Regions from separate parts of the Pseudoalteromonas sp. N1230-9 genome, predicted to be linked through region 1. Evidence: predicted binding sites of a transcription regulator. Region 1 holds the regulator's gene; the other holds the start of a gene.
What was found. Region 1 encodes LexA, which represses DNA repair genes until DNA is damaged. Its sites were predicted from a motif close to TACTGTATNNNNATACAGTA; they were not measured.
Positions count from the first base shown of each region.

Region 2: a site for LexA is predicted at 2,655-2,674, ahead of LY624_RS12000 (YebG family protein). Genes of this name have one in related genera too.

Region 1 covers NZ_CP090419.1:3,455,027-3,462,936, reverse strand. Annotated here, with positions in the region: gene LY624_RS16265 (S41 family peptidase) at 1-377, opposite strand, end outside; gene LY624_RS16260 (endonuclease) at 490-1,128, opposite strand; gene LY624_RS16255 (hypothetical protein) at 1,279-1,998, opposite strand; gene LY624_RS16250 (hypothetical protein) at 2,156-2,536, shown strand; gene LY624_RS16245 (PaaI family thioesterase) at 2,542-2,982, opposite strand; gene lexA (transcriptional repressor LexA) at 3,144-3,761, shown strand; gene LY624_RS16235 (hypothetical protein) at 3,892-4,068, opposite strand; gene coxB (cytochrome c oxidase subunit II) at 4,275-5,417, shown strand; gene ctaD (cytochrome c oxidase subunit I) at 5,417-7,009, shown strand; gene LY624_RS16220 (cytochrome c oxidase assembly protein) at 7,009-7,563, shown strand; gene LY624_RS16215 (cytochrome c oxidase subunit 3) at 7,575-7,910, shown strand, end outside.
Region 2 covers NZ_CP090419.1:2,570,540-2,578,449, forward strand. Annotated here, with positions in the region: gene LY624_RS11980 (chorismate mutase) at 65-1,216, shown strand; gene dsbB (disulfide bond formation protein DsbB) at 1,347-1,865, shown strand; gene LY624_RS11990 (DUF6170 family protein) at 1,865-2,167, shown strand; gene LY624_RS11995 (helix-hairpin-helix domain-containing protein) at 2,185-2,478, opposite strand; gene LY624_RS12000 (YebG family protein) at 2,728-3,033, shown strand; gene putP (sodium/proline symporter PutP) at 3,107-4,618, opposite strand; gene LY624_RS12010 (EAL and HDOD domain-containing protein) at 4,994-6,217, shown strand; gene LY624_RS12015 (MlaA family lipoprotein) at 6,279-7,010, opposite strand; gene ccmI (c-type cytochrome biogenesis protein CcmI) at 7,020-7,910, opposite strand, start outside.

The DNA of each region.
Region 1 (7,910 bases):
GTTTTCAGTTGAGCGTAGTAGGCTGCAACTGAGCTAAAGTCATTAGGGTTGTTGTCTTCGATTTCATCGTACCAAAGGTATGTTTCATCACTCCATGAGCGTAACCACATTTTTTCTGTAAACTCAGAACCAGCAGTGTCGGGGTAAGGCTGATTTTCATTGAATGGATCATTTCCTGTGCGAGGGACGGCGCATTGATCTTTAAACTCGCTGGATGGCGCAAATGTACCGGCTGTCCAAACAGTGGAAGAGTTAGCGGGAGGTGGAGTTACTGTATCTGTGTCAGAGTCTAACGAACTGCCCCCACCGCAAGCCGTTAAATAAAGGCTTGAAAAGAGAAAAAAAGTCGCCTGCGCGAGTTTGTTACTTTTAAACATGAGATTACTTTCCTGTAAACAGTTGTTGAAAAAGTATCAGTAAGTATACGCGATGACAATAAAGGGCGATCTAAATAGTGTAAATAAGTGTATAAATTTTCAGCGCATCATGTCAGTCTGCAGGTTCAAGTTTTTGCCATGCTTCAAAGAGCTTCTGTTGTTTGTTTGAAATAGCGAGTCCATAGGTTTTTTGCATATAGAAGTAAGTATCTGCAATGCGCTTTCGAGCATAAACTGGCGGTTCAACAACACGCTGTTTAAAGTCAACCTTAACAGGACATGCTCCGTACTGTTTGATGTTATTGGCTACCATACCAAAACGATAGTTAGAGCGATCAGCATTAATTTCACCGATGGCTGGTGCTAAGTTATTTATGTCAGCTTCCATTTGACGAAATTTTTTACTCACTTTTCGGCAATTTTTTCTACCACCTTCTTGCCAGCACTGCAGTTGATGACCAAACTCCCAAGCAGGTACAATATGCTCCCACTCAATACGGTGTGCCCGTATATTTTGTTTACCAGAACGAGTGACAGCATTTCGCGGCAGGTAGCCGCATCGCGTTGGATCAGGCACTAACTTTTTACCTTCACGTTTTATATCACAATCACAATATAGGCTCTTGGTGTCGTTTGGTAAGGTCTTTATTAGATATTTTTTGGCACTAGAAAAGCTAGAAAATTGCTCCGCAGAGGCAGTAAAACAAACCCCAAGGCAAAATAGTAAAGAGAAAAATAAACGCATATCCATCACATGTGTGAACTACAGGATTTGCTATTGTAGAGTGATAGCTCTAAAAGAAAAAGAGTTTGATTGTTATCGAGATAATCAGTCCGGACAATTCAAACTTCGACAAGTTATAAGCAAGGCACCAAAACAGTGGTGCCGATGCTGGTAGGATTATTTACTGATAATTGAAATTGACTTACGGCGTTTTATACGTAGGTTTTGTAGTAATAATAAAATGCCAGAAAGACAAAACAGTACGCTGGTGGCTGCAAAGCTTATAAGTAAGGGGTTATTAAAGTCCTCGCGCTCGTCGTAATCCATAATATGCAACATCCAGAAAAAGTCGAAAATACGCCAAATAGTGCTGCGTACTGTAATGACCTTACCTGTAGCGCTATCTAAATACAGGGTAGTTGTCAGCCAGTCATCAAAGCTGACTTGCCAAACATTCGCTTTGTATGCAATTTCTCTGGGTCCTTTTGCTAAAAGCTGTACTTGAGAGGTCTTTGCACTAATGAGTAGGTGTGCTTTAGCATTTTCAATAATCTCAGATTCACTTGGCCTAGCCATTACTTCACCCGTTATACCATCAAAGGTAAATGTACCGTTTAAAGTGGCAATTTCAATAGTGGGTTTTGTGAGTAAGTGGCTGTATTTTATATCACTAATTTGCTCAAACTGAGCTGTTATTGCATCAATTGATGCCATGTAATCATGTACTTTAAATGGATTACTGAGGCTGCGTTTAGCTAAGTGTTTGCCATGTACTTTTTCAAGTGGAATGGCGCTCATTACCAAGCCACCCAGCAGCCAAAAAAAGATTTGTATGGCGAGCAAGTAACCTAACCATTTATGCACTTTGCGGGCATATTTGAACATACGTTTATTCATAGAAAACCACTTGTTATTTTTGTATAGGTGCTATTGTAAAAGCTTAAATTAGGCTGCCAATGCGGCATAATGTCGCATTAACTGTATTCTAGATTTGGTATATAGACAAAACTGCGTTAAAGTTCCAATCGCTATTAATAGAGGGTAAAACGAAGGTATGTCGGAAATTCAATTTTTAAATGTAGACTTGGAGCTTGAATCAAAACACGATATAAGTGCACTGGTGGCTGATTTAAAGAAAAACGCCATGGTCTTACATTATGACAAAGATGAATATCGTCAACTTGCTCGTATTGAAGCAACAGCCGACATTAGCACGCCAGATAAAGCAATTAATCAATTATGCGAATTAATTGAGTCATGTTCACGCAATGCATTGAAACAGTGGCTTTCGTGTTCAAAACGAACATTTGATATTGGTTTTGAGTCAGGTGACTCGCCAAAATGTTTTAATCAAGCCCTGCACGCAGATACCTTATTACGTATTTCAGCCATTGGCGCAGGGATCGAAATTACCATTTACCCAGTTCAGAGCTAAGCTCGCTATCTTCGTTCTACCACTGCTGCGGTCATACGTGATACGCAGCACAGTTCACCTGCCGCATTACTAATTTTAATTTCCCAAACCGATGTTCTTTTCCCTAGATGAATAGGGCGTGTAATTGCTGTAAGTACGCCTTTGCGTGATGCTTTGAGGTGATTGGCATTTATCTCTTGGCCGACACAATAAAACTTTTCGAAGTCAACAACAAAATTTGCCGCATAACTGGCCACAGTCTCAGCTAGCACAACATTTGCGCCTCCGTGTACCATCCCCATTGGATTATGGTGGGCTGGTATAGCGGGCATGGTGGCAACTAGGTAGTCATCACCAATTTCGGTTATTTCAATGCCCATGGTTTTCATTAAAGTTCCTTCACCTGTAATGCCTTGTGCAAATTGCTGGCATTGCTCTAAAGTGATTGGCTGGTGCCAAATGCTCATGGTATTTCCTTAGCAAGCTAATTAAAGCTACTACCATATTGCATATAACTGTGCTGTTCAATGTTAGTTTTGTAGCAAAATGAGGTGGCTAATTTAAATTTGCGATTTTCAGATAACTGTATATACTCACAGTTAAATGTACTGTATGGAAAACCAGTTGTATGCGCCCATTAACGAAACGCCAATCGCAAATATTAGAACTTATTAAAGTATTTATTAAAGATACGGGCATGCCGCCAACTCGTGCCGAAATAGCTCAAACGCTTGGTTTTAAAAGTGCCAATGCTGCTGAAGAACATCTTAAAGCGCTGGCTAAAAAAGGCATGATAAAAATGAAGCCTGGTGCGAGTCGTGGTATTCAGTTAGTTGAAGAAGATGAGCCAGAACAACTAGGACTCCCTTTAATTGGTCGTGTTGCCGCAGGTGAGCCAATTTTAGCGCAGGAACATGTAGAGAGTCATTGTCAGGTTGATCCATCTTTGTTTAAGCCCGCTGCAGATTTTTTACTACGTGTTAATGGCATGAGTATGAAAGATATAGGCATTATGGATGGTGATTTACTGGCAGTACACAGAACACAAGTGGCTGAAAATGGTCAAGTTGTCGTTGCGCGTGTTGATGAAGATGTGACTGTAAAACGCTTAGAAAAAGCAGGTCGAAAAGTCCTCCTACATGCAGAAAATGACGAGTTTGCACCGATTGAAGTTGATCTCGAACACGAATCTTTCAATATTGAAGGATTGGCAGTGGGCGTTATTCGTAATGCTGATTGGATGTAACGCTAATATACTTAAGTAACTTTAGTGTTCTCAGTCACGCTCGTTTTTTGTTTTGATGTATTGTACTGAGTAAGATGTTTCCAAAATGGTGCGTCAAACTGATTTAATTTGGTGCGACGCCGCTTTTTACCTATTTAGCATCGATTTGTGACCCATTAGCGTTGCTGGGAGTCCATGTATAGCGCAGTTTTCCTTTCTTTTTGAGTTTTTGCTCTTCTCCTTTTTTTACAAATAACGCTCTGATTATAGTTGTTATTTTTGCACCAAAATAAACATTTCTTAGATTAAAAACTTGCTTATTGTTCATTTTTTAACTAATTGGTTAATACATTGTGTTAACACCGTTTTACTAAAAAGACACAAAATAATGTGCTGTGGTGTTAAACGATGAGCTTGTATCAGATTTCTGTCGTGTTGGTACGTGTTTGCTCTTAACAATAAAAATACGAATGGGCACCTAGCTGTACGCCTTTTCGCTTTGCGTCTTGCAATAGCATCTAAAGGAGCTGTCACATGGGTAAAATGCGTTATGCCTTGTGGCTTATATTAGTGTCTCTACCGCAGTTAGTATTGGCAAATAGTCAATTTAATATGCGTAAAGGGGTAACTGATATAAGTAATAATGTTTATGAGTTACACATGACGATATTTATTATCTGTTGTGTAATCGGCGTCATCGTTTTTGCGGTGATGTTTTGGGCTTTAATACATCATAGAAAATCAAAAGGGGCAAAGCCTGCCCAATTTCATGAAAGCACAAAAGTTGAAATTCTTTGGACTGCCATTCCGTTTGTGATTTTAATTGCCATGGCTGTGCCTGCCACAAAAACCTTAATCGCCATGGAAGATGCCTCTAAGGCGGATATCACCATTAAGGTCACGGGCTCTCAATGGAAATGGCATTACGAATATATGGGTGAAGATATTGCCTATTACTCGATTTTGTCGACACCAAAAGATCAAATAGATAACCAAGCTGAAAAGACAGCAAATTACTTACTTGAAGTCGATAAGCCGCTGGTTCTTCCTATCAATAAAAAAGTACGCTTTTTGATGACTTCTGACGATGTTATTCACTCTTGGTGGGTTCCTGATTTTGCGGTGAAAAAAGATGCAAATCCGGGCTTTATCAATGAAGCATGGACACGAATTAACGAACCTGGTGTTTATCGGGGCCAATGTGCTGAACTGTGTGGTAAAGATCATGGTTTTATGCCTGTTGTGGTTCAAGCATTACCTGAAGATGAGTTTGCAACTTGGTTAGCTGATGCCAAACAAGAAAAAGCGAATGCGGCAGCAGCGGATGCTGCATTACTTGATCAAACACTTGCGAAAGAAGAGTTAATGACACTAGGTGAGCAAGTCTACATGGCTAGCTGTGCAGCATGTCATCAGCCAACAGGTATGGGGCTACCAGGCGTATTTCCTGCGCTTAAAGGTAGCCCTATTGTACTAGGTGATGTTAAAGATCACATTGATATTGTGCTTCATGGCAAGCCTGGTACAGCAATGCAAGCATTCGATAAACAGCTTTCAATTAAGCAGCTTGCAGCTGTCATTACGTATAAACGAAATGCTTGGGGCAATGATACGGGTGATGTCATCCAGCCGAGTCAAATTCAAGCAGCGATTGATGCAGCAGCGGAGGCGAACTAATGAGTAACGTTATTAATGAGCAAGCCACTGAGCATGCGCATCACGACCATCACCCTGCTAAGGGTTTCAAGCGTTGGTTATATACAACAAACCATAAAGATATTGGTAGTTTATACCTCATTTTCTCACTAACCATGTTTCTAATTGGTGGTGCGATGGCAATGGTGATCCGTGCAGAGCTTTTCCAGCCGGGTCTGCAACTTGTTGATCCACACTTTTTTAATCAAATGACGACAGTACATGGTTTGATCATGGTATTTGGGGCAGTTATGCCTGCCTTTACTGGATTGGCCAACTGGATGGTGCCAATGATGATTGGTGCACCTGATATGGCTTTGCCAAGGATGAATAACTGGAGTTTCTGGATTCTACCTTTCGCTTTTTTAATCCTGTTAGCTTCATTGCTTATGCCTGGTGGTGGCCCTGCATTCGGTTGGACTTTTTATGCGCCACTGTCGACTACTTATAGTAACGATAACACCGCACTCTTTGTCTTCGCTGTGCATATAATGGGCATTAGTTCAATCATGGGGGCGATTAACGTTATCGTGACCATTGTGAACTTAAGAGCCCCTGGCATGACATGGATGAAGCTGCCATTGTTTGTTTGGACATGGTTGATCACCGCATTCTTATTGATTGCTGTGATGCCTGTGCTTGCCGGTGCGGTGACCATGGTGCTCACTGATAAATACTTTGCGACCAGCTTTTTTGATGCCGCAGGGGGGGGCGACCCTGTGATGTTCCAGCATATCTTTTGGTTCTTTGGGCACCCTGAGGTGTATATCATGATTTTGCCGGCGTTCGGTATTATCTCTACTATCGTGCCGACTTTCTCACGTAAAAAGCTATTTGGTTATGCCTCTATGGTGTATGCAACTTCATCGATTGCGCTGCTTAGCTTTATCGTATGGGCACATCACATGTTCACCACAGGCATGCCAGTTGCGGGTGAGTTGTTCTTTATGTACGCTACTATGTTGATTTCGGTACCGACAGGCGTAAAAGTGTTTAATTGGGTCGCTACCATGTGGCGAGGGTCAATTAGTTTTGAAATCCCCATGATGTTTGCCATTGCTTTTATCGTATTGTTCACCTTGGGAGGTTTCTCTGGCTTGATGCTCGCGATCACACCTGCTGATTTCCAATATCATGATACTTATTTTGTGGTCGCACACTTCCACTATGTACTCGTTACAGGCGCTGTATTTTCTATTATGGCGGGAGCCTATTACTGGCTGCCAAAATGGACTGGCAATATGTATAACGAAACCTTGGCGAAATGGCATTTCTGGTTATCACTGATTAGTGTCAATGTGCTGTTTTTCCCAATGCATTTTGTTGGCCTTGCTGGCATGCCGCGCCGTATCCCTGATTATGCTCTGCAATTTGCAGACTTTAACGCCATTATTAGTATTGGTGGGTTTGCGTTTGGTTTATCACAGCTGCTGTTTGTGCTGGTGGTATTTAAATGTGCCAGAGGCGGCGAAAAAGCACCTGCTAAGGTATGGGACGGTGCAGAGGGGCTAGAGTGGGAAGTTGATTCGCCCGCACCTTACCACACCTTTGAGACACCGCCGGAGATTAAGTAATGAATCATGCACCTTTGCTCAAAAAGCTCCTGCTAGCATGCCTTGGTATGTTTGCATTTGCCTTTGCATTGGTGCCGCTTTACGACGTGTTTTGTGATGTTACGGGCTTAAATGGCAAACCTTCTCTTGAGAAGGCTGTAGTGAGTGACACAGTTAATACTGAACGCTCGGTAGATGTAAGCTTTACAACACATGCACAAAGCGGAGCACCATTTAAAGTTGAGTCTCAGCAGTACAGTGTTGCTGTGCAGCCAGGCGCTATGCGTGAAGTTAAGTTTAGTGCTAAGAATACCAGCAGCACAGACAAAATAATGCAAGCAATCCCCTCGGTATCACCAGGAAAAGCAGCTAAATACTTACATAAAATAGCCTGTTTTTGCTTCGATCAACAGCCTATGAAAGCAGGTGAAGAAATCGAGTTTACCTTATTATTTTATGTCGATACTGAGCTACCGGATGATGTTGAAGAACTGACATTGTCCTATACCGTGTTTGATATTAGCGGGCAGGTTGTGGCTAAAAACGATGAAGCCGCCAAGCTAATTGCTAATTAGGAGCAAACAAAATGAGTCAGAATTACGAAAAATATTATGTACCAGCTGAAAGTCCGTGGCCGATTGTCGGTGCAATTGCGATGTTTTTAATTGCTGTTGGTGCTGGCTTAACTGTAATGCAAGTCAGTGGCGAAGGCAGCAGTGGTCAATATGTACTGTATTTAGGCATTGCGATATTAATTTATATGGTTTTCAGCTGGTTTAGGAACGTTATTGAAGAGTCGCATAAGGGGCTTTACTCAGCACAAATGGACCGTTCATTCAGGCAGGGCATGAGCTGGTTTATATTCTCTGAAGTAATGTTTTTTATGGCGTTTTTCGGTGCACTTTTTTATGCCCGTATGATT
Region 2 (7,910 bases), 880 kb from region 1:
AGCTAAAGCCTCCCACTTGGGAGGCTTTTTTGTTTGTGCGCTGTTTTGGAATGAGGAAACCAATATGAGCATTGATACATTAAATGCGTTAAGACATGATATAAATGAAATAGATTCAGACTTACTTGTCTTACTAGCCAAACGACGCCGTATTAGCCACAGCGTTGTTGAATATAAAATTGCCAACAATAAACCAATCCGCGATGAAGCACGTGAGCAAGCGTTGCTCGAAAAACTAATTGGTTACGGAAAGTCGCTTGGTTTAGATGCCTATTACATTAACAATGTATTTCAAACCATTCTTGAAGACTCTGTACTCAACCAGCAAGCAATGCTACAAAAAAGCCTCAACCCAGATGCGATGAGTGAAACACACCGCGTCGCTTACTTGGGTGGTCAAGGTTCATATAGTCAATTGGCTTGCCATAAATACTTTAGCCGACGTCCAGGAAAGGTAATAGAAATTGGCTGTTCAAGCTTTGAACAAATTACAGGGAACGTTGAAAATGGACAAGCTGACTTCGGCTTACTCCCCATTGAAAATACTAGCTCTGGTAGTATTAATGAGGTATTTGATCTCTTACAACATGCGCAAGTATCTATTGTTGGTGAAGTGACCCACAGTGTTGAACATTGTTTGCTTGCCCTGCCAGACACAGAACTGTCTCACATAAATAAAATCTATGCTCACCCGCAACCTTTCGCCCAATGTAGCCGCTTTGTACAAGGGCTCGGTGATATTCAACATGAAACATGTGATTCAACTTTCCATGCACTGCAATCAGCATTAGATACGCCCAATAGCGCAGCAATCGGCTCAGCTCAAGCAGGGAAAAATGTTGGTCTAGAGGTTGTAAAAACAGGACTGGCTAATCAAAGTGAAAACCATAGCCGCTTTATTGTTGTTGCACGTAAACCACTACAGGTTTCTAAACAAATACCAACAAAAACAAGCTTGATCATGGCAACCAAGCAACAAGCTGGTTCATTAGCTGATGCGTTAATGGTATTTAAGCATCATCAAATAAACCTTGTAAAACTTGAATCTCGCCCTGTACCTGGTAACCCGTGGGAAGAGGTTTTTTATGTAGACTTAGAGGCTAACCTTGATGATTTACATGTCAAACAAGCACTCGAAGAGCTGAAAGAGCACACCCAATATATTCGTATTCTAGGCTGCTACCAAAGCGAGTCTTTACAAGCTGTCAGCGTTTAACGTAAAAACTAGTCGTAACACCAAAAGGAGCTAGCAAGCTCCTTTTTTGTTACGAATATTCACCGCAGACACTTGCACCCAAGGCACTCCCTAAGCATAATCTTGAAAACACTTCAAAATTGGATCTTTCATGAATTGGTTAGCTGAATTAGCAAGCAAAAGAACACCTTGGGTTTTACTCGCCTTAACCGCATTTGTTTTTGAAATAACAGCGCTGTTCTTTCAATACAATATGGGACTTGAGCCCTGCATAATGTGTATTTACCAACGCTTTGCTATGCTTGGCCTTCTTGGTGCAGGTATTGTCGGCGCAATCAACCCACAAAGTACCCTATGTAGACTTATCGCATTTGTTACTTGGGGGATATCTTCAATTTGGGGCTACTTTATTGCCAAAGAACACATCGCGATGCAAAACAATACAGACCCGTTTGCATTTAGCTGTGCATTTGAACCAAACTTTCCAAGCTTTATGCCTCTACACGAATGGATCCCAAGCTTCTTTGCTGCAACAGGTGATTGTGGAAACATAGATTGGCAATTTGCGTCAATGAGTATGCCTGCGTGGATGGAAGTTATTTTTGCAGCCTATTCACTTGTTTTTATCGCTGTTGTAGCAAGTCGTTTAGTAATTAAAAAGTCGTTGTAATGTTGTATTTTTTTTCTAGTCAAATTCCTGCTTTAAAAGAGTTTAAAGTAAGACAACGTCAGCAAATTATTGCTCTTGCACTTGCGCATTTAAGTCCTACACAAAAGATCATTTTATCTGTATGTAAACTTGTTTTTTTAGCGCCCCTGTTTTTAGGTTTAGCTTATTTTCAGGGCTGGTCGCTTGTGCCTTGGCTGCTACTAGCTGGTCTGAGCTATCCACTCATAACAACACCGATAGAAAACATGTTTGCGCTCCCCCATTTACAAGTCGCAATTAAAGAGTTTAAACAGGGCGAATAACCGCCCTGTTTACTTATTTAAAGAATAATTTTTCCTTCTAGCTGCGAGAACACCTTTTCACCGATCCCTTTTACATCTTTGAGTTGTTCTAATGATTTAAAAGGCCCCTGCTGAGTTCGGTGTTCTATAATCGCTTTGGCTTTTGACTCACCCACGCCAGGAAGCAAAGTGAGTTGCTCAACACTGGCTTTATTTATATTCACCTTTTGCTGTTTAACTTGCACAGCTCCTTTATCTTCAGCTGCACTAATAGGTAAAGTGGGCAATAAAGTTAAGCCTATTGATAGAAAGAGACTTGATAATAGTTTCATATTTTCCTCCGTGATATCCATTATGGATAGTTAAGTTAATTATCACCTAACGCTTATTGCATCCCTATCGTTTCTATAATGGTGACATCATTAAATAAACCTAAAACCGACCGCAATGTCAAATAATCACCACAAAAAATAGACTCATCAAACTTGCAAATTCCGCCACAAACGATTACTGTATATAAAAACAGTAATCAAAGTGGCGTTGCTACGCTACAAATGCCACGCTTAAATGCAGGAGAAATCATGGCTGTTGTTGTTAAATATGTTGTAGAAAGAAACGGAGTCGAGCGAATGACGTTTACTACTAAAAAAGAAGCTGACGCATATGACAAGATGCTCGACATTGCTGAATCACTAGAAATGATGCTTGAGAAAGTTGACGTACCACTTAGTGAGCAACAAATTGAATCTCTTGCACTTGAGATGGCAAAAGAAAAAGACCAATTTATGGCTGTTTTGAAAGGTATTAAAGAGGCCCCTGTAAAACCTAAAAAAGCAAAATCAGCCACCGACAATGTTGCAGATATAAAAGAAAAAGCAGCAGGTTAAAAATAAAAATCCAATAAAAAGGGCAACTCTATGTTGCCCTTTTTGTATCTAATCAAAAGTGTCTAATTAAAAATTACAGTGATGCCTCAACGTCATCAAATAATTTAGTAATTTCTTCTTTAGGTTCTGGTGTACTTAAACTCACAGCAACTATCGCAATACTTGATAGAATAAACCCAGGCACTATCTCATAGATAATTGCACTTAACTTTTGCCCATCAATCGTAACTGGTGCATAAATCCAAAATAGAACTGTCGCAGCACCCACAACCATACCCGCTATGGCTCCTTGAAGGTTCATACGTTTCCAGTAAAGGCTGAATAACACAAGTGGACCAAATGCAGCACCAAAACCTGCCCATGCATTACTGACTAGGTCAAGAATAGAGCTATTACGGTCATAAGCTAAGTAGATAGCAAACAACGCAACCAAAATAACACTAATTCGGCCGACTAAAACAAGCTCTTTCTGAGACGCACTGCGGTTGAGATATATTTTATAGAAATCCTCAGTCAATGAGCTTGAACACACCAATAACTGTGACGAAATAGTACTCATAATCGCCGCAAGAATAGCAGCAAGTAAGAAGCCAGCAATCAGTGGGTGGAAAATAAGCTCAGACAGCACTAAGAAAATAGTTTCTTTGTCATCAATTGGCATTTGGTTTTCCAGCATGTAAGCGGCACCAAATAGACCAGTTAGCACAGCACCAATTGCCGATAATGTCATCCACGACATACCCACACGGCGCATGGTCGGCATATCTTTCACTGAGCGAACAGACATAAAGCGTACAATGATATGTGGCTGACCAAAATAACCTAGTCCCCACGCCATTGCCGAGATGATGGCAATTGTTGAGCCACCTGCAAACCAGTCCATCATATTAAGTGCATGAATTTCCGATTCTTTCGGAGAGCTTAGTAATAAGTCATAGCGAGCATTAGCTAACGTATCCATAAACGGCTGGTCAAGCATAGTATAGGTCGCTATCGGTACTGCAAGCAGCGACACGAACATGATACAACCTTGCACAAAATCAGTTAAACTAACTGCTAAAAAACCACCGAATAATGTGTAAAGAACAACCACACCCGTTGTGATATACAAGCCCATCTCGTAACTCATGTTGAATGAATTTTCGAACAGCTTGCCACCCGCAACAACCCCTGATGAAGTGTATAATGTGAAGAATACGATAATAACAATAGCTGAAATTACGCGCAGAATATTTTTATTATCATCGAAGCGATTTGCAAAATAGTCTGGAATGGTGATTGAATCATTCGCTTTCTCTGTATACACGCGCAAACGTGGTGCGACGAGAAAATAGTTTGCCCAAGCACCAAGTACCAAACCTATTGCGATCCATACCTTGCTTAAACCAAACAAGTACATTGCACCTGGCAGACCCATCAGTAACCAACCACTCATATCTGATGCACCTGCTGATAGCGCAGCGACACTTGGTGATAGATTACGACCACCTAGCATGTATCCCGATACATCATCTGTTGATTGTTTGTAAGCATAAAGCCCAATCCCCAACATTACGATGAAGTACAATGCTAACGAAATTATCATTCCTGTTTCCAAATTAGCCTCCAATTATTGATTAATGTTGGCTTTTAATCCGAATAATGACTCGCAAGCCATTTAATTTTAAGACATTATTGGGGTAAAAACCGATATCACTCACGACTATATCATGCTTCTACCCTCCAACTCCAATCTAGCCGATGGGTAGCGGCTTTGACGCAACAAACACTTTGCTAACAATTTTTCTATTATTTAGACGCAAGTAATAGAATTCTATTACGATTTATCCTAGTCTTAGGATCTAAAGTGAAATAATAAAACAACTTTTCCCCGTTTCAGCTCTTTTACTAATGCTATTTCAAACGCAATGCAATATATTGCGGGGAAAAATGATTTAACTGATGTGGATTTGCTTCAAATATGTACTTTTACGCTGCGCGCCAACCAATTCTAGACAAAGAAAAGAAACTTGTAGGCTATGAACTTCTCTTTAGAGATGGTGTAGATAACGTGTTTCCTGAGATTGATGGTGATGAAGCGACTTCTCGACTCATTGAAGGCAGCCAATTCAACTTTGGACTTGATGATTTAACTGATAATAAGCCTGCCTATATCAACTTTACCCTAGAAACGCTGCAAAAAGGCTACCCGTTACTGCTTGGTAAAGACCAGATTGTTGTAGAAATTCTTGAAACAATCCAACCAGGGAAACGCCTTTTAGCTATAGTCAAAGACTTAAAAGAAAAAGGCTACACCCTTGCGCTTGATGATTATATTCATCAACCTGTTTGGCGTCATTTTTACCCTTTTATTGATATTATTAAAATCGACTTTTTAACCTGTACAAAGGAATCAATACAAGAAGTCATAGAAGCAATCAAACCTTTCCCTCAGATCCAGCTTTTGGCGGAAAAGGTTGAAACATATGAGAAATATCAACTTGCCGTTGATATGGGCTTTAGCTACTTTCAAGGCTTTTTCTTCTCAAAACCAGAGATGGTACAAAGTAAAACACTTCCCCCCTCAGAAATGGCACTTGCAGAGCTTTTGTATGAAACATCAAGCGTCGATGTAAACCTTAAAAAAATCACTGAAGTTTTCGAGCGAGACGTTAACCTATCATACAAGCTACTACGCTACTCAAACTCAGCAGCATTTAAGCGCCGAGCAGAAATAAGCACCATTAAGCAAGCGCTTATTGTATTAGGCAACGAAGAGATAAAACGTTTCTTATCACTGTTGTTTGCAGCACAAGTTGCCGCAGATAAACCTGCTGAGCTAATTCGACTGTCATTAACGCGAGCTCGCTTCACCGAACTACTTGCCATTAACCACGGTCAGCTACGTGATACTGGCATGGCATTTTTAACGGGCATGATGTCATTAATGGACGCTATCTTAGATGAAGATATGCCAAGCGTGATGAAAAAACTGCCATTAAGTAATGACATAAAAGCCGCACTGCTCGATGAAGAAGGGCAACTTGCCGTTTACTTACGGCTTGTAAAGCAATACGAGCAAGCAAACTGGCAAGGCGCTAAAGATATTCAACAAGAGCTTGGTCTAGCCCCTGAAGAGGTGCCCGATGCTTATCATGATGCTGTTAACTGGGCAAATGAACAAATGTCAGTTTTTGGCGATTAAACAAACATATAGCGAATAAAAAATGCCAGCAAAAGCTGGCATTTTTTATTCTAATAGATTGTTAAAGATTTTCTAAGAAGTCTTCATCAAAATCATCAGGCTCTTCTTCAATGGGCGGATTACCGTCATGTAGTTCATACAATTGGCGCTGAAAATAAATATCTTTCATAAAGATATAGGGATCTAGCGACTCATTTAATAAACTCTCTTGTGGTATTAATGATGCCCTCGCCTCTACAGCCTTTAATGCAAAAACGAGTATAGTTTGTGGCGTAGTAAGCGCAATTTCTGGTAAAACAACATTATCAACTACATCACCGGTTAGGTTTCTTGCTGTGGTTGGCCCCATACCTGGCAACATAAGATAAGCACCGTCACCGACTCCCCATATACCTAGAGTCTGACCAAAATCCTCATCAACTATTTCTAAGCCAAGCGATGACGCAACGTCAAAAAAGCCAAATAAGCCTACAGTCGAGTTAACTAAAAAGCGTGCTAAGCTAATACTCATGTTACCCGGTTTGCCTTGTAAGCCAGCATTCACCATAGCAGTCGGCGCAGTTATATTATCTGTAAAATTCACGATACTGCGTCTAACCGGCACAGGCGTCACTGTTACATAACCAACAGCCGCAGGACGAAGGATATACGCATCTAATACATCCATATTAAAGTCATACATAGGGCGGTTAAATGACTGCAGGGGATCACGGTCATCTAGTTTTTCGTCAGGTACTTGTGCGCATCCTGCGAGCACCGCAAAAAAAATAAAAAATAAACTGTGCTTAAACATCAACTGTCCTTACGGTATCAATTCATTAATCAGCAATGCGTACTCTTTAACTTCAGCACGCTCTAAAATATCCGACTTACCTTCTAATTCGCCGCTAGAAGGTACCACAGTTGCATCTTTTGATAAACGCGCAGTTAAGATAATTTTATCTGTGCTAGAAAGCGTTAATCCTTCAACCATGGCATTGCTGTCACTGAGTGTTACCTCTAGTGGAAAGCTATATTCTGTCATTTTAACAACAGCTAATGGCATAGGCGGACCATTCGCGGCTTTTGCAAAAACAAATAATGTGCCATCATCCGGAAGCTGTGTTTTTAACTCACTGGCTAAGTCAACGGTGACTTTTATTTCACTGTTTGCTATTTCAGCTTGTGTGTTATCAGTAACCTGTTCACTGCCCATTTTCGCATCTATTTCAGCAATTCGCTGCGCTATCATGCTATAGCGAGGATCGTCTTTTTGCATACTAGCCAGTAATACTTCAAATGCCGTTTTCGCTTGTAGCCAATCTTTACGCTCATAAGCAATTAATGCCAGTAATGAGATTGCATCAACATTAGTTGGTTCTGATTTAAGAACCTTCGACAGCATTGTCGCAGCACGCGACATATTTGCATCACTCCCCTCAATTAACAAAACTTGTGCATAGCTAATTAGCACCTGCTTGTTATCTGGGTTCATCTTTAACACTTTATCAAATGATTGCATAGCCATGTCATATTCATTCAACGACATAGCCACACGCCCTAGCAACATCCACGCAACTTCATCATCACCGCTTCTGTCTAACTTAGTACGCAGTGCAAGTGCAAATGCTTGAAGCTCATTTGGAGTCAATGGCTCTTTATCCTGCATTACAGCACGTTCACCATATGACTTTAAGTTTGCCATTGCATCGTG